Methylomagnum ishizawai: one gene and its partner. The protein of the gene in region 1 interacts with the protein of each later gene in a pairwise test. Links are inferred from orthologs where the notes say so. Each region holds a gene or a part of one and is shown on either strand. Other genes may lie near its edges.

Region 1 (9,874 bases):
GCTTTTCCCTTCAGGCCCGCGAACTTCGGCTCCGCCTGGGCGGCGGGCTTGTCCTTGGCGAATTTACGCTCGCCCTCGACCGGGGCGGCCCCTTCCTTCGCGTGCCTGACCCAGAGCTTGAAGCTCGGTACCAAATCCACCGCCCGCTGCAAACGGTCCACCTGCACATGGCGATAAGGGTTCTGGCTGAGGGACAGCACATAGACCGCCCGCCGCAACTCGGTCTCCAATTCGGAGAAATCGGCGTCTTCCCATTCGGTCATCGCCTTGCCATAGAGCTTGTTATCGGGCGTGGACCAGAATTGCTCCGTCAGCAGGGCGCCATCCTCGGCGATGAAATTATTGGGGTTGAACAAAGAACGCACCTGGCCGCCATAGGCCAGATGGCACAACAGCAAGGCCAGCACCAGCAGCCCACCCCGCGCCCTTCGACTTCTCGTTATCGGAAACACTCATCGCCCCCTAGCATTGATTTCATCTCCCCGGCCAACCGGCCTTTTCCCCGCCATATCCGTGGCCCTGCCCAGGCGCAAAGCGGGAAGTGTAGCCAGCTTATTACAAGCAAGGCAAGAACACGGGACCGCGCCCCGGAGGGTTCCGTGAATCAGCCCGCCTTCGATAGCAGTCCAAAAAAAGGGCACCCGAAGGTGCCCCGTAGATACCTGGCTTCCCGTCTCAACCCGGCTTGCCCGGCTTGGCCGGGGCGGCGTTGTTGTGGGAGTAATCGGTGATTTTTTGGGAGAGCTTATTCAACAGGCTGTCGAAACCCTCGCGGTCGATGACGCTGGTATATTGGGCCTTTTTCAGGGCCAAATCGCTGATACCATCGACAATGATATTGATGATCTGCCACTGCCCATTGAGTTCACCCACGATATACTCGAACTTGATGGGTTTTTCCTTGGGGGCGGTGAAGTTATAGCGTAGCAATAGCTTGCCGTTCTTCAAATCCTGGCTGCTGTCGAACACGAAGGATTCGCCGCCATAGCCATTGAATTGGGCGGCATAGGTGGCAACACTCAGATCGATCAGTTTTTCCATGAAGGCGGTTTTCTGCGCCTTGTCCAGTTTTTTCCAATGGCTACCCAGGGCGATCTGGGATACCGCCTCGAACTCGAAAGTATCCCGCACCACCGGCCCGATCAATTTATAGCGTCCCTGATACCCCAACTTGTCCGCGCCCTTCATCGCTTGGATGAGCGTCTCGTTGAGTTTGTCCACGGGTTTCCTGGCTTCGTCCACCGGCTCGGCCCAAGCCGGGAAAGACGCGAGGCATACCAGCCACAAACCCAATATCAGCTTAAAAATCATAATATTCCCCTTGCTCGGCTAGGCGGGCGAATATAGCACAACCGCCGGGATTTGGGATGGGAGGGTCTTGGTACCCGTCAGCGGCGCGGCTGGCCGTAAAGGCTCACCAGCAGGTTGGCCTCGGACAAGGACAGGCCGAACTCCGCGACCAGTTCCTCGGGGCGGGCGCCGGCCTTCACCTTGTCGATGGCGGTGTAATAGGGTTGCTGGGTGGTTTCGCGGGTGGCGAGTTCCTCGATGCGGGCGAGGCATTCGCGCAGGCGCTCCTCCTGGCCGAACACCCGCCGGTCCACCTGCACCGCCGCCGCGCACAGGCCCATCAAATCCTGTCCTTGCCGGGCCATGCCCTCGGCCAGGGCGGCGTGGTCGCGGGCCAGCTTGCGGTGGGCGCGGGCCAGCAGGAACAAGCCCGCCGCCAGGAGGGCCGACAAGGCAAGGAGCGCGAAATAAGGCAACCAGTTCATCGGGCGTATCGTCGATAGGGGGAAAGGGTTCGCGGGCTTGGGCGGGCGGTGGACAGGGGGTTGGCGGGGACCACGGGCCGGACCCGACCCATATTATGCGCCAAGACCGCGCGGGAACGGGACCGTCAGAAGAATTCGAGGTCGGCCCGCTCCTCTTCGCTCAGGAAGCGGTTGAGATCGACCAGAATCAGCAACTGGCCGTTGCGGCTGGTGACGCCCTGGATATAGCGGGAGCTTTCCTCGTTGCCGACATTGGGCGCGGCCTCGACCTCGGAGCCGCGCAACTCCACCACTTCGGCCACGCTGTCCACCAGGATGCCGATGACCTGGTCCACGGCCTCGATGATGACGATGCGCGAGGCGTCGTCGGGGTCTTTCGGATACAGGCCGAAGCGCTTGCGGGTGTCGATCACGGTGACGACATTGCCGCGCAGGTTGATGATGCCGACCACATAGTCGGGCGCGCCCGGCACCGGGGCGATTTCGCTGATGCGCAGGACTTCCTGCACCTGCATCACATTGACCCCGTAGGTCTCGTCGCCCAGGCGGAAAGTTACCCATTGGTTGACCGGTTCGGTACGTTTTTGCATGGCTCCGCTCATGGTGGCCTCGTTGTGATTGGGGGGGGTGGGGTTCAAACTGGCCCTGGAATCCCGTGTTTGCTTTGGACGGCTGGAATCCATACCACAGCAAGCTTTGGATTCCAATTCAGATCGGGATTGCAGCCTGGCCGGTTAGCCATGGACCCGCGCCTCGGGCCGTGGCGTCAATCCGCCGCTCAGGGCGTCCTCCAGCAATTCGGCATAGGCGGCGGCGGCCTTGGTGCCGGGCGCGAAGCGGGACACCGGCTGTCCTGTCTGGCTGGCCTCGCGGATGCGGGTATCGACCGGGATTTCCGAGCGCCAGGACTGGTCGCCGAAACGCTGGCGGATGACCTCCAGGGTTTGCAGGGCGGCGCGGGTGCGACGGTCGAACATGGTCGGCACGATGGTGAAACGCAGCGCCACCCGGCGCGATTTGCCGATCATGGCCAGGGTGTGCAGCATCCGCTCCAAGCCCTTGAGCGCCAGGAATTCGCACAGCACCGGCACGAACAAATGCTCGCTGGCGGCCAGGGCGTTGACCATCAGGACACCGAGCATGGGCGGGCTGTCGATCAGGGCGAAATCGTACTGCCCACGCACCCCGGCCAGCGCGTTGCCCATCACCAGCCCCAAGCCCCCGGCCCCGTTCTGGCGCTCGATAGTCGAAAGCGCCGAGGACGCGGGCAGGATCGACAAGCCCTCGACGCCGCTGGGCCGCACATAGCGGTCCAGTTCGAGCTTGCGCCGCGCCAGGGCGTCCTGGAACAAATCGTAGACGCTGCCCTGGATATCGTCCGGGTTCATCTTGAAATAGCCGGTCAAGGAACCGTGCGGATCGAGATCGACCAACAGGACGCGATAGCCGCGCTCGGCCAGCAAGCCGCCCAGCGAAACCACGGTGGTGGTCTTGCCCACCCCGCCCTTTTGGTTGGAAACCGCCCAGACCTTCATGGCTTCACCGTCGCCGGCACGGGCGGGGCGGCGGGTCGGGGCGGCGCGTCCTGGGCCGGTGCGCCGTAACGCGCCGCGCCGTTCGACATCACCACCAAGACCACCCGCCGGTTGCGGTAGCGGCCTTCCTCGGCCGTGTTCTCCGCCACCGGATGGTATTCGCCATAGCCGATGGCGGCGAGGCGGCGCGGGTCGATGCCATTGCGGGTCAATTGACCCACCACGGCGGCGGCGCGGGCCGAGGATAGCACCCAGTTGGAGGGGAATTCGGCGGTGCTGATGGGCATGTTATCGGTATGGCCCTCGATGTTGATGGGATTGGGGATCTCGCGGAAGATTTCCGACAAGCGGTACAGCACCGGCAATGATTCGGGCGCGAGCGCGGCCTTGCCGCTGGGGAAGAACAGCCCGCTCTTCATCTCGACCTCCAGCCAGAACTCATGGCGCTTGACGACCGCCAGATCGTCCTGGATATAGGGCGACAACACGGCCTCCAGCCGGTCGGCGACCGCTTCCAGCCGGGCCTGTTCCTGCTGGGGATCGGCACCGGCGGTGGGTTCGGGGGATTCCGCGCCCAGGCCGGTTTCTGGGCTGCCGACCAGATACTCGCCCGGTGCCCCATCGTAGATTTGAACCGGCTCGCCGGCCCTGGAAACCTTGCGGCCATCCTCCATGAACACCTCGGCCAGGGTGCGCGACAACACCCGGTATTTGCCTTCGTTGATCGAGGAAATCGAATACATCACCACGAAGAACGCGAACAGCAAGGTGATGAAGTCGGCATAGGACACCAACCAGCGTTCCAGGTTCTCATGCTCGTCTTCGGAGCGCTTGCGTCTCGCCATGGCTCACCCATCCAGGAAGCCGGTCAGCTTCAATTCGATATTGCGGGGGTTCTCGCCCTCGGCGATGGCGATGACGCCTTCCAGCACCAATTCCCGCGCCCGGTGCCGCGCCGAGGCCCGCGCCTTGAGCTTGTTGGCGACGGGGATGAACAACAAATTCGCCAGCCCCACGCCGTAGATGGTGGCGACGAAGGCCGTGGCGATGCCGCTGCCCAGCTTGGCCGGATCGGACAGGTTCTGCATGACATGGATCAAGCCCATCACCGCGCCGATGATGCCGATAGTGGGCGAATAACCGCCCATGGCCTCGAACACCTTGGCGGCGGTCAGGTCGCGCTGTTGCTTGACGCCCAGTTCCAGTTCCAGGGTGTCGCGGATAACTTCGGGTTCGTTGCCATCCACCAGCAATTGCAAGCCCTTGCGGGAGAACAAATCGACCTCGTTGGGGATGAAATTCTCCAGGCCCAGCAAGCCCTCGCGCCGGGCCAGGGTACTCCAGCCCACCAGCTTCTTGATCTCCTCGCCCGGATCGATGGACGGCATGAACAACACCCAGCGCAGCATCTTGAGCGCGTAGACGAACACGGCCGGTGGGGTTTGCAGCATCACCGCGCCCAGGGTGCCGCCGATCACGATGACCAGGGCGGGGCCGTTCAGCAACGAGCCGATATGGCCGCCTTCCAGGAAATTGCCGAAAATGACGGCCCCCACCCCGAGGAAAATGCCGGCGATGGTCAAGCCGTCCATGGTTGTCCCCGCGCCAATTCATCGGCCATGTCGTCGAGATCGTAGACCGCGTCGGCCAACCGGCCATCGACGATGGCCTTGGGCATCCCGTAGACCACGCAGCTCCGTTCGTCCTGCGCCCAGACCGCCGCGCCCCGCGCCTTCAACCGCGCCGCGCCCTGCCTGCCGTCCGAACCCATGCCGGTCAGCACGATGACGAGCGCCCGCGGGCTATGCGCCAGACCGGCCAGGGAAGCGAAGGTGACATCGGCGCTGGGCCGGAAATATTCACCCTCGGCGGCCTCGCGGAGGGCGATGGTTCTGCGGCCCGCTTGTTCGCGCAGTTCCATCTGCACGCCGCCCGGTGCCACCAAGGCCAGGCCGGGCCGCAACTCGTCGCCGTGCTTGGCCTCGCGGACCTCGATGGCGCAAACCTGGTTCAAGCGTTCGGCGAAGCTGCCGGTGAAATTGCCCGGCATATGCTGCACCACCAGCACCGGCACCGGCAGCTGCGCGGGCAAGGCGGCCAGGACCTTCTGGACGGCGGTGGGTCCGCCGGTCGAGGCGGCGATGGCGATCAGGTTCACGCCGCGCAAATGGCCGGACTGGGATGGCGGATGCCGGGGACGGGGGGCGGAGCGGATGGCCGGGCGGGGCGTGGGCGAGGCGTGGACCTTGGCGCGATGCCGGGCCAGTTCCAACACCCGGCCACACAGCATCCGCTTGGCGGTTTCCTTGTCGGCGCTGATTTCGTGCAATTGCTTGGGGATGAAATCCATGGCCCCGGCGTCCAGCGCCTCCAGGGTGGCGCGGGCACCGGCCTGGGTGGAGACCGAGAACATCAGGATGGGCGTGGGCCGTTCGCGCATGATCCGGCGCACCGCCGTGATACCGTCCATGACCGGCATTTCCACATCCATGGTGATGACATCGGGCTGGAGTTCGGCGGCCATGCGGATGGCGTCCAGGCCGTTGCCGGCGCTACCCACCACTTCGAGGTGGTCGTCGCCGTTGAGGATTTCGGTCAGGCGATGGCGCATGAAATTGGAATCATCGACCACCAGCACCCGGTAAACCATCCCATCCCCCTACCGCATCGGCCCGTAGCGCTTCATCAGGCCGGGCACGTCCAGGATCAAGGCGATCTGGCCGTCACCGGTGATGGTCGCCCCGGCCATGCCCGGCACGCCGCGCAGCTTGGCCCCCAGGGGCTTGATGACCACCTCCTCCTGTCCGATCAAATGATCGACCACGAAGCCGACATGCCGCCCGCCCGCCATCACCACCACCACATGGCCGGCCTTGCCGCGCTCGGGATCGTAGCCCGGAATCAGCCAATCCTTGAGATAGAACAAGGGCAGCACCTTCTGCCGCACCAGGGCCACCAACTGGCCGTCCACGGTGTTGGTCTTGGACAGGTCGAGGTCGAGGATTTCCACCACGCTGGACAGGGGCAGCGCGAACGGCTGCTGGTTGAGCTTGACCATCAGGGTGGGCATGATCGCCAGGGTCAAGGGCAGCTTGATGATGATGCGGGTACCCCGCCCCAGCACCGAATCCACCGCCACCGTGCCATTCATCTGGCTGATGCGGGTCTTCACCACGTCCATGCCGACGCCCCGGCCCGAGACATCGGAAATCTCGGTCTTGGTCGAAAGCCCCGGCATGAAGATCAGTTCATAGCAGCCCCGGTCGTCCAAACGAGCGGCGGATTCCTGGTCCATCAGACCTTTTTCCACCACCTTGCGGCGCAGGTTTTCCGGGTCCATGCCCTTGCCATCGTCCTCGATGGCGAGTTCGATATGGTTGCCTTCCTGGGCCGCGATCAACACGACCCGGCCTTCCCGTGGCTTGCCCGCCGCGACCCGCTCCTCGGGGGTTTCGATGCCATGGTCCACGGCGTTGCGCACCAGATGCACCAAGGGATCGGCCAGGGCTTCCACCAAGTTCTTGTCGAGGTCGGTTTCCTCGCCGCGCAGTTCCAACTGGACTTCCTTGTTGAGGCTGCGGGCCAGGTCGCGCACCACCCTGGGGAAACGCCCGAACACCTTTTTGATCGGCTGCATCCGGGTTTTCATCACCGACAATTGCAGGTCCGAAGTCACCACGTCCAGGTTGGCGATAGCCTTGGTCATGGCGTCGTCGTTGAAGGCGCTGCGCAGGGTCTGGAAACGGTTCCGCACCAGCACCAGTTCGCCCACCATGTTCATGATCTCGTCCAGGCGCTGGGTATCGACCCGCACCGTGGTTTCCACCGCGGTGGTGGTGGTGGGGGGGGAGGCGGGGGACTTGGCCGCTTTGACGGGATCGAAATGGGCGGCCTCGTGGAAAGCGGGCGGAGGCTCCAAAGGCTTGGCCGCTTCGGTTTGGGGGATGCCGAGATGCCTGCCCCTGCCATGCAGGTTGTCGAGCAAAGCCTCGAACTCGTCCTCGCTGATCAGGTCGGCGGCGGGTTGGGCGGACGGGGTTGGCTCATCCACGCCGCCTAGAGGCGCGCCGACATGCTTGCCCTTGCCGTGCAAATCGTCGAGCAAAGCCTCGAACTCGTCCTCGGAAATTGTATCGCCGACGGGGACCGTAGGCCCGGCGGCGGGAATCGCGGGCGGAATCACCGGAACCGGCTTGGCCGCCGCCGAACCATGCCGTCCCGCGCCGTGCAACTGGTTCAGCAACCGCTCGAATTCCTCCTCGGTGATTTCGTCGGGTTCGGCCTGGGACTGGGCCGGTGCGGGTTCCACAGGTTCGGCGGCGGGAACCTCGCCCACGAGGCCGGGTTCCAGCATGGCGAACAAATCGGCTTCCACCACATTGCTGGGCTTGGGCATGGAGGCGACCGGAAGGGTCGCCACGGGTTCGGGTGGTTGTGCCCGAGTGGCGGCGGATGGCACGGGCGGCACGGGTGGCGATGGCGCGGGCTCGGACACGGCCTGCGGTTGCAGCAGGCGCGACAGCCGGTCCAGCAAATCGGGATCGACCGGCTCCGGGTCCTTGCCGTTGCGGATGTATTTGAAGATGGAGTTGACCACATCCAGGACTTCGAGGATCACATCCATCAAAGCCGCATCGACCCGCCGCTCGCCCTGGCGCAAGGCGTTGAACACATCCTCGGCGCGGTGGCACACCCCGACCAGGACGCCCAGGTTCAAGAAACCAGCCCCGCCCTTGATGGTATGGAAGCCCCGGAAAATGGCGTTGAGCAAATCGTAGTCGTCGGGCGTGTTTTCCAGCTCGACCAATTGCCCGTTGAGCTTTTCCAATATCTCCCCGGCTTCCACCAGGAAATCCTGGACGATTTCGTCGTCGAGATCGATGGCCATGGCCGTTTTCCCTTAAAACCCCAGGCTGGACAATAAGCCGTCCACATCGTCCTGGCTATGCACCGCGTTGGCATCGACCCCAGGCACGCACGGACCCAAGGCGGGAACGGCGGGTTCCGGCGCGTCGCCTTCCGCGCGGTAGCGGCGGCTGGACAAGCGCACCATGTCCACCAAATTGGATTCCAACTCCTGCACCAACTGGATCACCCGGCGGATGATCTGCCCGGTGAGGTCTTGGAAACCCTGCGCCATCAAGACTTCGCCCAACAGGGTTTGCATGGTCGCCAATTGCTGCCCGGACTGCGCGAGATGCTCGGCCAGGTCCAGGCTGAGCTGCTTGAATTCCTCGAACGGCATTTCCCGCTGGCGGAAGCGCTGCCATTGGCCGCCCAGTTCGCCGGCCTGGCCCGCCAAGGCTTCGGCCATGGGCAGCAGGGTTTCCACCGCGTTGAGGGTGGTGTTGGCCGCCTGTTCGGTCATGGCGATGACATAGTTGAGGCGCTCCTTGGCGTCGGGGATTTCGCGCTCGGTCAGATGGGCGAGCTTATCGTCCACCGCGAAGCTGGCGAGGGTGTCGTGTAGTTGACGGGTCAGGCGTCCCACTTCCTGGAACAAGGTCATTTCGCGGACCCGGCCTATGTCGTCGAGGATTTGGTCGGCTTCGACCTGGTCGCCCCGCTCCAAGGCGGAGACCAGGGCCAGCGCCTGGGCGATACGCGGGTCGGCGTCGGCGGGAAGCGGAGCGGCGTTCTTTTTCTTGGCCATGGGCTAACTTCCGTTCAAGCGTCTAGGCGCTCGAAGATTTTTTCGATCTTTTCCTGAAGGGTGGCGGCGGTGAAAGGCTTGATGACATAGCCGTTCACCCCGGCCTTGGCGGCTTCGATGATCTGCTCGCGCTTGGCCTCCGCCGTCACCATCAGCACCGGGATATGCATGAGGTTGGGTTCGGCCCGGACCATGCGCAGCAAATCCAGGCCGTTCATGCCCGGCATATTCCAATCGGTGATGAGGAAATCGATACCGCCGCCCAGGAGCTTGGGCCAGGCGGACTGCCCGTCGTCGGCTTCCACGGTGTTGTTGAAGCCGAGTTCACGCAGGAGGTTCTTGATGATCCTGCGCATCGTGGAAAAATCGTCCACGATCAGGATTCTCATGTTCTTATTCAAGGTCTTTCACCTCGGTCTGACGGTTCGGGCCGACGCTCCCCGCCCCGGCGGGGGCGACCTGGGAGCTTATCTCTGGATTGGGCATCGGCCGGAATGGCTTGGTGGATTCGATCTATGCCAATGAGGCTAGCACACAATTGGGCGGCTTGATGCGGGAGGCGGGAGGCCGGAACCCAGGGTCCCATCAAGCCCCCAGCCTCCGGCCCCTAGCTTCGCGCCGTTTCACCGGCATCCGCTCGGCGTCCAGCCAGCCCTGCATCCGCGCCCGGAGGCGCAGCATGGCCTGGCCTTGAATCTGGCAGACGCGGGACTCGCTCACCCCCAGCACCTCGCCGATTTCCTTGAGGTTCAGCTCTTGCTCGTAGTACAGCGACACCACCAGGCGTTCCCGCTCGGGCAGGCCGGCGATGGCATCGGCCAGGGCTTCGGCGAAGCCGGCCCGCACCAGGCTCTCGGATGGCGATGCGGAGGGATCGGCGCATTCTTCCAAGACACCATCGCCCGATTCGG
Region 2 (10,060 bases), 1.0 Mb from region 1 along the record:
GCCCCGGCGCTGGCCACGAGAGTATTCATATCAAAACTCCTCCCACTCATCGCCCGTGCCGCCCACCACCGCCGTTTTCGGGGTCGGGGCGGGCGGCGGGCTATAGGCCCGCGGCTTGGCATTGGGGGATTGCGGTGGCCGGCCCAGGCTGCCGCGTTTTTCGACCACGGTCAGCAAGGCCACGATCCCGTCCGACAAGCCCTGGAGTTCGCGGAAATCGGCCTCGGCGGCCAGGGCATCGCCACGCTGCTGCTTGTCGATGATGGTGCGTACCAAGCCATGCATCTTTTCATGCTCGGCCTCCAACTCGCGCATCTCGTGCAGATGGCCGTATTGCTTGAGCCCGGTCGAATACAACCATTTCCCCAGGTCGCACTCCCGGTGCGAAACCGCCTGGGCCATCGTCAAGGACTCCCGGCCCGCGAGGAAGTCGCGGATGCGGACCTTCCAGGCCAGATGCTTGCTGCGGGCCATCGAGAAGTCCAAGGACGCGGTGGTGGCCTTGGCCGGGCGCTTGGCCTGGGCCGTGTCCTCGGTCTTGAAGAAGCCCACCAACTGCACCATGTTCTTGGCCTGTTCGCACATGGACACGCTGGCCGCCGACGCCTGTTCGGCCAGGGCGGCGTTCTGCTGGGTGATTTCGTCCATCTGCGCCACGGCCCCGTTGATCTGCTGGATGCCCTGGGCCTGTTCGCGGCTGGCGGCGGCGATCTCGGACACCAGGTCGCCGGTTTTCTGCACGCTACCCACGATGTCGTTGAGCATCCCGCCGGATTGGGTCACCAAGGCGGAGCCGGTACCGACCTTGTCCAGGCTGTTCTGGATCAGCTCGCGGCTTTCCTTGGCGGCCTTGGCACTACGCTGGGCGAGGTTGCGGACCTCGGTCGCCACCACCGCGAAGCCGCGGCCCTGCTCGCCCGCCCGCGCCGCCTCCACCGAGGCGTTCAAGGCCAGGAGGTTGGTCTGGAAGGCGATTTCGTCGATGGTGCCGATGATATTGGCGATCTTGGCGCTGCTGTCGTTGATGTCGCGCATCGCGGCCACGGCCCGTTCCACTACATCCCCGCCCTTTTGCGCCAAGTCGCGGGCGACGCTCGAAACCTGGTTGGCGGCGATGGCGTTCTCGGCGTTCTGGTTCACGGTGCTGGTCAGTTGCTCCATGCTGGAGGCGGTCTGTTCCAGGCTGGCGGCTTGCTCCTCGGCGCGTTGCGAGAGGTTGTTGTTGCCGGCGGCGATTTCCTGCGAGGCGTTGTAGATGAAATCGGCGGCTTGGCGGATTTGGCCGAACACCTCGCTCAGCTTGGACTGGGACTGCATCAGGTTGGCGCGGAACTCGGCATAGACGCCCTCGTAGCCATCGTAGCCGGTGCTACGGGTCAGGTCGCCCTCGGCCATGCCGCGGATCACCCGGCCAAAATCCTTGAGGGACAGTTCCACGTCCTCGGCCACCAGGTTCAGCCCCTCGCCCATGCGCCGGGTGAAGCCGGTCCGGCCTTCGACATCGATGCGATGCTGTAAATCGCCGACCCGGAACGCGGTCAGCAGCGTGCTGACCTGTTCTTCCACGGCCACCTGGTCGGTGCGGTCGTCCCATTCCATCACGGTGCCGATGCGCTTGCCGCGCCCATCGGCCACCGGATTGGCGATGAAGGAGAAGCTCCGCCCGGCGACGCCGATCTCGCTGCGGTGGATATCCCTCAGCCCGGCCAGCAACCGCCGCTGATGTTCGGGATGCGGGTGGAAGGCATCGATGTTCGCGCCCAGGATTTGGTCGGCATCGAAGCCGGGAAGCACCTTGCGCAAATCGGATTCGGCCCGTTTGAACATGGCTTGCACCGCCCGGTTCATATAGATGATGCGGAACTCCTCGTCGGCCACCATCACGCCGGCGCTGGCATGGTCGAGCGCGGTCTTGATACGCGAGGCTTCGTCCGCCACGCGCCGGAGTTCGGCCACGTCGAAGCCGAGCCGGGTCTGGGTGCAGCGCAGGGCGTTGATGGCCATGGCGCATTCATCGTCGCCCTCGGCCTCCAGTTTGCTGGTGAAATTGCCCTGGGCGATTTCCATGAGACTTTCGGCCACATGCCTCACGGCCACCGTGATCCGCGTCAGGATATAAGCCAGCAACGCCCCGCCCGAAAGCGCCAGGGCCAACGCCGACCCCGCGCCCAGGCCGCGCAGGCCGGGCCCGGCGGCATCGCCCGCCCATAACAACCCCGCCGGAATGACCGCCCCCGCCAGCAGCGATATCCCGGCTATCCACCCGAGCGCATGCATCGACAGCCGGGGCAAGGGGTTCAAGCGCTGGATCAAGGGGGGTTCGAGGGTCTCGCCCGCGTTCATCCGCCGATAGCGCTCGGTGGCCGCCTCGACCTCGGCGCGTTCCGGCCGGGTCCGCACCGACAGGTAGCCGACCAGTTCGCTCCTTTCCCACAGCGGCGTGATATTGGCCCGCACCCAATAGAAATCGCCGTTCTTGCAGCGGTTCTTGAGGAGGCCGACCCAGGCCTTGCCCGCTTTAAGGGCGTCCCACAACTCCCGGAATACCGCCGACGGCATGTCGGGGTGGCGCACGATGTTGTGGCTCTGGCCCAGGAGTTCTGGTTCGGTGAAGCCGCTGATTTCAATAAACTCGGCGTTGGCATAGATGATGACGCCCTTGGGATCGGTTTTGCTGACGATGAGGGTGCCTTCGCCCAGGAGGCGCTCGACATCGGTGACCGGCAGGTTGGTTTTCATGGGTTTGCCCCTCCTCGGAGGCTAGTGATGGGCCGAGAGTTCGGCTTGGGCCTGGACCGGAACGGGCCGCTCTTCCAGGCGCAAGAGCTTGTCCACATCGAGCAAGGCCACCATGCGGCCATCGAGGGAAGCGATGCCCTTGACGAATTCGGCCCCGATGCCGCCGCCGAAGTCCGGCGCGGGCTGTACCGCGTCCCGCGGCAGATCGACCACATCGGCCACGGCGTCCACCACCACGCCCATGATCTTGTCGCCCCGTTCCTGCTGGGTTTGCAGGATCACCACCACCGTGGTGGGTGTATAGACCGGCTGCCCGACCTCGAAGCGTTGCCTGAGGTCTAGGATCGGCACGATGGCCCCCCGCAGATTGATGACGCCTTTTTCATAGCCCGGCGCGTTGGGAATCCGCGAAACCGGCTCCCAGCCCCGGATTTCCCGGACCCTGAGGATATCCACCGCGTATTCCTCCGTGCCCAGCACGAAGGTGAGATGTTGCGGGCCGCCGTCGGGCCGGTCCTGCGCCTGTGTGTGTGCCTGTCCGCCCATCTTCTAATGCCTCGTTTGCGCGGGACGCTCCTGCCGGGCCAGCCGCACCAGCCCCGGAATGTCCAGGATCAAAGCCACCGAGCCATCGCCCAGGATGGTCGCGCCGGAAATACCCTCGACCCGCCGGTAGTTCTCCTCCAGCGATTTGATGACCACCTGTTGCTGGCTCAGCACGTTGTCCACGAACAAGCCGCATTTCAAGCCCTGGCCCTCTACCACCATCAACAGCCCATCGGTCAGCTTGACGGCGTGACCGCCCTCGACCCCGAACACTTCGTGCAACCGGATGATGGGCAGGTATTCGCCGCGCAGGCGGAAGGTCTCGCCCTTGCCGGTAAAGGTGTTGAGCTTGTCCTCGGTGAGGCTGATCGATTCGATGATCGACACCAGGGGCGCGATATAGATTTCCTTGCCCACGGCCACGGTCTGCCCGTCCAGGATGGCGAGGGTCAAAGGCAAGTGGATGGAGAAGGTGGAACCCTGGCCGGGCTGGGTCTTGAGTTCGATGCGCCCGCCCAGGGCTTCGATATTGCGCCGCACCACGTCCATGCCCACCCCGCGCCCGGACACCTCGGTCACTTGCTCCGCCGTGGAAAATCCCGGATGGAAGATCAAATCGTAAAGCTGGGCGGGCGGCGGATGGGCCTGGGGTTCCAGCAAGCCGCGCTCCACGGCCTTGGCGAAAATCCGGGAAGCATCCAAGCCGCGCCCGTCGTCGGACACTTCGATGACGATGTTGCCGCCGCGGTGATAGGCGTTGAGCAGGACCAGGCCGGTATCGGGTTTGCCCGCCGCCACCCGCTCGTGGGGCGCTTCGATGCCGTGGTCCAAGCTATTACGCACCAGATGCATGAGCGGGTCGGCGATCTGCTCGATCACGGTCTTGTCCAGTTCGGTTTGTTCGCCCATCAGCCTGAGTTCGACGCGCTTCCCGAGTTTGCCGCTGATATCGTGGACCAGCCGCGGCATCCGGCTGAACACGAAGCTGATCGGCAACATGCGGATATTCATCACGCTCTCTTGCAGGGCGCGGGTATGGCGTTCGAGTTGGGCGAGGCCGTTTTGCAATTGCTCCAGCCGGTCCATGGTGAAGGTTTCGCCCAGGAGGCCCAGCATGGATTGGGTGATGACCAATTCGCCGCAGAGGTTGATTAATTGGTCGATCTTGGCGGTATCCACCCGGATCGAACCGCCGCCGGCGTTTTTGGTGCCGGTTTCGGGCTGTGGGACCGATGCGGATTGGACCGCCGCCGCCATGGACGCGGCTTCCTGTGGAGCCGGAACCGGCACTGCCGCCGCCGCCAATGCCGCCAATTCAGCCAAGGACCGCACCGCCAGATCGCAATGGTCCTCGACCCAGGCGAAGGCTTCGTCGATATCGGCGCGGGCCACCTTGCCATACAGCTTGAGTTCCCAGGCGAGGTAGCAGTCCTCGATATCCATTTCGTCGGCACTGGGCAGGAACCCCAGTTCGGCATCGACCTCCAGACGCCCCAACCCGGCCAGTTCGCGGAAAATCCGGGCCGGATCGTTGCCGCTGCGGAACAAGTCGCGGTGCGGGCTGAAAACGATCTGCCAACCCTCGTCCCGGTCGGCGGCCAGGGCCGGGACCGGGACCGGGACCGGGGTCGGCGCGCCCACCGCATCATCCGCTAGCAACCGCTCCAAGGCCGCTTGATGGATCGCCACCGCCGCCCGGTCCACGGGCCGGCCGGACTGGCTGGCCCCCAGCATATCGCGCAGGCAGTCCACCGAACCCAACAGCGCCTCGACCGCCTGGGCGGTCACGGGCCGCCGTCCTTCGCGCATCTCGTCCAGCAAGGTTTCCAAATGGTGGGCGAAATCGGCCACCGCAGTGAAACCAAAAGTGGCGCTGCCGCCCTTCATGGAATGGGCCGCCCGGAAGATGGCGTTGATCGCCTCGGGATCGGCATCGCCGGTTTCGAGGCCCAGCAGGCCGCTCTCCATGATCGCCAGTCCTTCGAGGCTTTCCTCGAAAAAGACCTGATGAAACTGAGCCAAGTCGATGGCCATGGGAGATACTCCGGAGGGACGGTCGGCCTAGCCCAACACCTTGCCGACGGTTTTGAGGAGTTGGTCGGGATTGAAAGGCTTGACGATCCAGCCGGTCGCCCCGGCCGCCTTGCCCGCCTGTTTCTTGGCGTCGCCGGATTCGGTGGTCAACATCAGGATCGGGGTGAATTTATAATCCGGCAGCGCCCGCAATTCCCGGATCAGCGCGATACCGTCCTTGTTGGGCATGTTGAGGTCGGTGATCACCAAATCCACCTTGCGGGTCTTGGCCTTGCCCAGCGCCTCGACACCATCGCTGGCCTCGACCACCTCGTAGCCCGCGCCCTTGAGCGTGAAAACCACCATCTGCCGCATCGAGGCCGAATCATCCACAGTCAGTATGCTCCGCATAATCTTTACACTCTTATTGGGGTCTGTGGCGCGGCATGGGGCGGGCCTGGCACCGCGCCGGATTCATAGGACAAATCCTGGGTTGGAAAGCGCGGGATCACAGGCCCGCACGACCTCCTGTATCCAGCCTCCCGCAACCGGACCACCGGATTCCCATAGCCCCGCGCCCACGGCGGGCTGTCGGCCCGAAGCCCAAGCCGTATCGCAACTGCTACGTTATGGAAGGTCACGGGTTAGAGTGTAGTCGATGCCGATTCTTTTTGAAGAAGCGTGGACCCGGTCGCGCCAAGCCCAAGGAATGGCACCGGGACCGGGGAAAACGGCTTGCCAGCCAATCGGGCGTTTCGCTAGCATCTAGGACTAGGCGGGCCGGTTCCCAGGTCCAAGCACGGGATCGCGGCCTTGGAAACCGGGCCGACGGGGCCGCATCCGGTCCGCTCAGGGGGGCGGGAACACTCTATAACAACCCTCATAGGCGCGGACCACCCCGGCCCACGCCACCCGCCGCCTCCAAGCCGGCCCCACTGGGCGAGCCGCCGCCACCGCATACAACAAACATAATTCCATCCAATGAACGCGCTGCTGTCCTACATCGAAAAGCTGCTGGTCGGAATCTTCGTCCTGGGCTTCCTGGCTTTGATCGCCATCGGGGTGTTGCGCTACCGCGAGGGCGAATCCGGGGAAGGCGGCGCCACTTGGCACCAAGCCAAGAAGCACAACACCATCGAGGGCTACCTCGAATTTCTGCGCGATTGCCAATCCTGCGCCCATGAAACCGACGCCATCGCCGCGCTGGACGAATTGCAGCACGGTTTGGGATTGGTGGCGCGGTTGGCGCAAGGCCATTTGGAGGAACGGGCCAGCGTCGCCCTGCCGGTGTTCTCCTCCGACGGCAAGACCCTGCTGGCCCTGGGTGGCAAGGAACCGCACCTGTGGGACGCCAATACCGGGACGCGCCTGCCCTTGGAAGAAGGAAGCTTCGCGATCAAGGGCGGGGACGCCATCACGGCCCTGGCCTACGCGCCCGATGGCAGCTGGGTCGCGGCGGGGCTGTCCGGTGCCGAGAACGGCAATATGCTGGTCTGGGACCGCCAGAGCGGCGGCTTGGTGGGGGAACACCTGATCGACGGCTTCGACGCCCAAACCCTGGCCTTCGAACCCCGCGCCCAAACCCTGGGCTGGCTGGCCCATGGCCCGCTCGGCATCTGGGAACCCCTCACCGGCAAATTCCTCCGCGCCACCCACGAGGGGGCCAGCGCCTTGGCCTTCACCCGCATGGACAAGAGCCACACCCTGATGGTGACGGCGGCGGGCCGGGAAATCTGGTTCTGGGAACCCGCCACCCTGGAACTGGTCCGCCAAGCCGTGATGAAGACCGACCGGACCTTGTTGGGCCTGAGCCAGGATGGCCGGGTGGCCGGTTATGCCGAGGGGCCGGTGCTGGAATTATGGGATGTGCGGACCGGGGCGTGGATCGCCACCTTGCAAGACCACGACGGCGATGCGCTGGCGTTTTGCCGGGATATCAAGAAGGGCTGGATCCTGGTCGGCACCCGCACGGGTAGCCTATACCTGTGGGATACCAAGCTCCCCACGGCGCTGGGACGGATCGCGGCCCACGAAGGCCCGGTCGAGCAACTGGCCTGTTCAGGCAAGGGACGGGCGGTTTCGATCAGTTGGGATAGCGCCAAGATTTGGGATTTGGACAAGCTGAGCAAAATGCCGGTCGAAAAACCCAAGTTTGAGGAATAAACCGGGGTAATCATGACGCCCGGCGCATCGTAGTTTTACGTATTTTCCTGGAATTGGACGGAATGATTTAATTTCCACCGCGCAAACTTGACTGTGATCCGAATTGATGATTGTCGCACCGGATCGACCGGAAGTCGCGATCAATGACTTAACCCACCTATCGGCGCTAGCGCCCGGAGTTTACGCTCCGCCCGCAGGTTCCCCAGAAGGTAGGGGCTTCCCCCCCAATCTATGCCCTTACCTTCTTTTTTCCCGCCCCCAACCAGATTCCCGCCAGCGACCCATGGCATCGAAACGATGGCCGGGTCATAAACCCATACCGGCATCCCTGATCCAACGCATGAACGCTATCGCCCGCTCGGGGGCCATGGCGAAGCCTTCCGGCGAGAAATCGAGGTCCAGGAACCGGGTATAACCGGCCAGCGCCGCGCAGCCATTCCAAGAAGCATTGAAAAAGCCCATCGACCATTCCCCGTAGTCCCTGGACTCCACCGGCCCGGAACGCAGTTCGACGATCTGCCCATGGCGGGGGTCGGCGGCGATATCGCGCCAGACCGGCTCCAGCTCCCCGGCCTCGCCCTCCAAGACCTGGAGGAAGATGGGTTCCTGGTAGACCAGCATCCCGGTGATGCCATGCCGCCGGTTGCGGTCGCGGGATTTCCGCAACAACAACACCAAATCCCGGTCCGAAAACGGCCTTATGGCCCGGCTCGCGTAAATCACCTGCACCAGCATTCCACCCGCCTCCCCGGCAAAATCAAGGCACCGCGCCCGAATACGCACCGCTCCCCGCCGCCACCGGCGGTCCAAGGTCCGCGCCAGTCCGGGCATGGACCCAATAGATCACGATGATTCCCAGGGCGATCAAACCGACCTGCTGGAACGCCTCCCGCGCCGTGGTGCGCCGGTGCAGGCTGGGAATCAAATCCGCCACCGCGATATAGACGAAACTCGACGCCGCCAAGGCCAGGATATAGGGCAAGGCCCCGTGCAAATGCTCCAGCCCGAAATAGGCCAGCACTCCGCCCACCAAGGTCGCGAGGCTGGACAGCAGGTTATAGAGCAAAGCCTTGGCGCGACCATAGCCGCTTTGCAGCAGGATGGCGAAATCGCCGAGTTCCTGGGGAATCTCGTGCGCCGCCACCGCCAGGCTGGTGACCACCCCCAACTGGATATCGGTGAGGAACGCCGCCGCGATCAGCACGCCATCCACGAAGTTATGGATGCCGTCGCCCACCACGATCAAGGTGCCGGCCGGCTGGTGGAAATGCTCCTCGGCGTGGGTTTCGCAATGGTCGGAATGGCAATGCCGCCACAGCAGCAGCTTTTCCAACAGGAAAAAGCCCAGGATACCGGCCAGCACGGTCGCCATCACGGTATCGCCCCCGCCCGCGCCCACTTCGCGCAAGGCATCGGGCAACAGGTCGAGGAAGGCCACGCTCAGCAACGCCCCCAGCGCGAAACTCACACCATGGGGCAGGATGCGCGGATGGTGGCGCTCGGGAATCAACAGGAACAAGGCGGCGGCGGCGACGCTCAACACACCGCCGATCAAGGTGAAGAGGACGATCCAGAGAAACAAGGTCATGGGGGATTATTCGCGCCAGATCAAGGTGGCCATGCGGCCCGTCTCGCGGTCGCGCCGGTAGGAGAAAAAATCGTCGGGGTGGCCGTGGGTACACCAGCCGCCGCCGTGGATGTCGGTAATATCGAGCCGGTCGAGGACCACGCGGGCGAGTTGGTAAAGATCGGCCCGCCACTGGCCCGCGCCCAGCGGGCGGAACCCCGTGGCGAACCCGGCGTCCTGGGCCAGGAAGGCGGCGCGGACCTCGGCGCCGACCTCGAAGGCTTGGGGACCGATAGCGGGGCCGAGCCAGGCCATCAGGTCGCGACCGCCGATGGCCGCGACCGTGGCCTCGATCACCCCGCCCAGCAAGCCTTTCCAACCAGCATGGGCGGCGGCGACGGTGCCGCCATCGCGGGAACACAGCAGCACCGGCAGGCAATCGGCGGTCATCACCGCGCAGACCACGCCCGCCGCCTGGGTGTAAGCGGCATCGGCGGTAAAGCTATCGGGAGCGTCGGCCCGCACCACGCGGATGCCGTGGACCTGGCTGAGCCAGACCGGCTCGGCGGGCAAATCCAAGGCGGCGGCCCAGCGGCGGCGGTTCTCGGCGACATGGGCGGGTTCGTCGCCCACATGCGTCCCGAGGTTGAGGCTGGCATAAGCCGCCACGCTGACGCCGCCGGCCCGCAAGCTACTGGCGGCGCGGACACCGGGCGGCGCGGGCCAGTCGGGCGTGATCCAGCGCACCGCCATCAGCCCGCCCTCAACACGTCGAGCAGCCCGGCGAAATCATCGGGCAGCGGCGACTGCCATTCGCAATACTCCCCGGTCGCGGGATGGACGATGCCCAGGATTTCGGCGTGCAGGGCTTGGCGCTTGAACTCTTGCAGACAGGCGATCAAATGCGGACCGGCCCCCGGCGGCAACCGGGGACGCCCGCCATAGACCGGATCACCGACCAGCGGGTAATCGATGTGGCTCATGTGGACGCGGATTTGATGGGTACGGCCGGTTTCCAATTGCACCCGCAGC

Evidence for each region.
Region 2: the proteins of B9N93_RS08770 (region 1) and B9N93_RS04315 interact in binary tests that used the Escherichia coli proteins (3 or more experiments, as listed by UniProt). The link is inferred for Methylomagnum ishizawai from one-to-one orthologs.

The regions. Positions count from the first base shown.
Region 1 is NZ_FXAM01000001.1:1,959,855-1,969,728, reverse strand. Bases 7,088-9,874 are described here. They hold B9N93_RS08770 (protein phosphatase CheZ), read right to left. Parts: upstream 8,964-9,874; coding sequence 8,211-8,963; downstream 7,088-8,210. Other genes in these bases: B9N93_RS08760 (RNA polymerase sigma factor FliA), read right to left, coding at 9,549-9,874; B9N93_RS08765 (chemotaxis response regulator CheY), read right to left, coding at 8,978-9,352; B9N93_RS08775 (chemotaxis protein CheA), read right to left, coding at 7,088-8,198. In the rest of the region: B9N93_RS08815 (hypothetical protein), read right to left, coding at 1-452; B9N93_RS08810 (HpnM family protein), read right to left, coding at 676-1,311; B9N93_RS08805 (DUF2802 domain-containing protein), read right to left, coding at 1,389-1,775; B9N93_RS08800 (chemotaxis protein CheW), read right to left, coding at 1,901-2,365; B9N93_RS08795 (ParA family protein), read right to left, coding at 2,510-3,310; flagellar motor protein MotD, read right to left, coding at 3,307-4,155; B9N93_RS08785 (flagellar motor protein), read right to left, coding at 4,159-4,902; B9N93_RS08780 (protein-glutamate methylesterase/protein-glutamine glutaminase), read right to left, coding at 4,890-5,960; more of B9N93_RS08775, read right to left, coding at 5,970-7,087.
Region 2 is NZ_FXAM01000001.1:945,588-955,647, reverse strand. What follows is about bases 2,805-5,777. They hold B9N93_RS04315 (chemotaxis protein CheA), read right to left. Parts: upstream 5,320-5,777; coding sequence 3,289-5,319; downstream 2,805-3,288. Other genes in these bases: B9N93_RS04310 (response regulator), read right to left, coding at 5,347-5,712; B9N93_RS04320 (chemotaxis protein CheW), read right to left, coding at 2,805-3,285. In the rest of the region: B9N93_RS04330 (chemotaxis protein CheW), read right to left, coding at 1-29; B9N93_RS26685 (methyl-accepting chemotaxis protein), read right to left, coding at 31-2,739; more of B9N93_RS04320, read right to left, coding at 2,761-2,804; B9N93_RS04305 (WD40 repeat domain-containing protein), read left to right, coding at 6,280-7,461; B9N93_RS04300 (BLUF domain-containing protein), read right to left, coding at 7,768-8,190; B9N93_RS04295 (ZIP family metal transporter), read right to left, coding at 8,219-9,049; peptidoglycan editing factor PgeF, read right to left, coding at 9,056-9,781; 23S rRNA pseudouridine(1911/1915/1917) synthase RluD, read right to left, coding at 9,781-10,060. UniProt on the Escherichia coli protein: Involved in the transmission of sensory signals from the chemoreceptors to the flagellar motors. CheA is autophosphorylated; it can transfer its phosphate group to either CheB or CheY.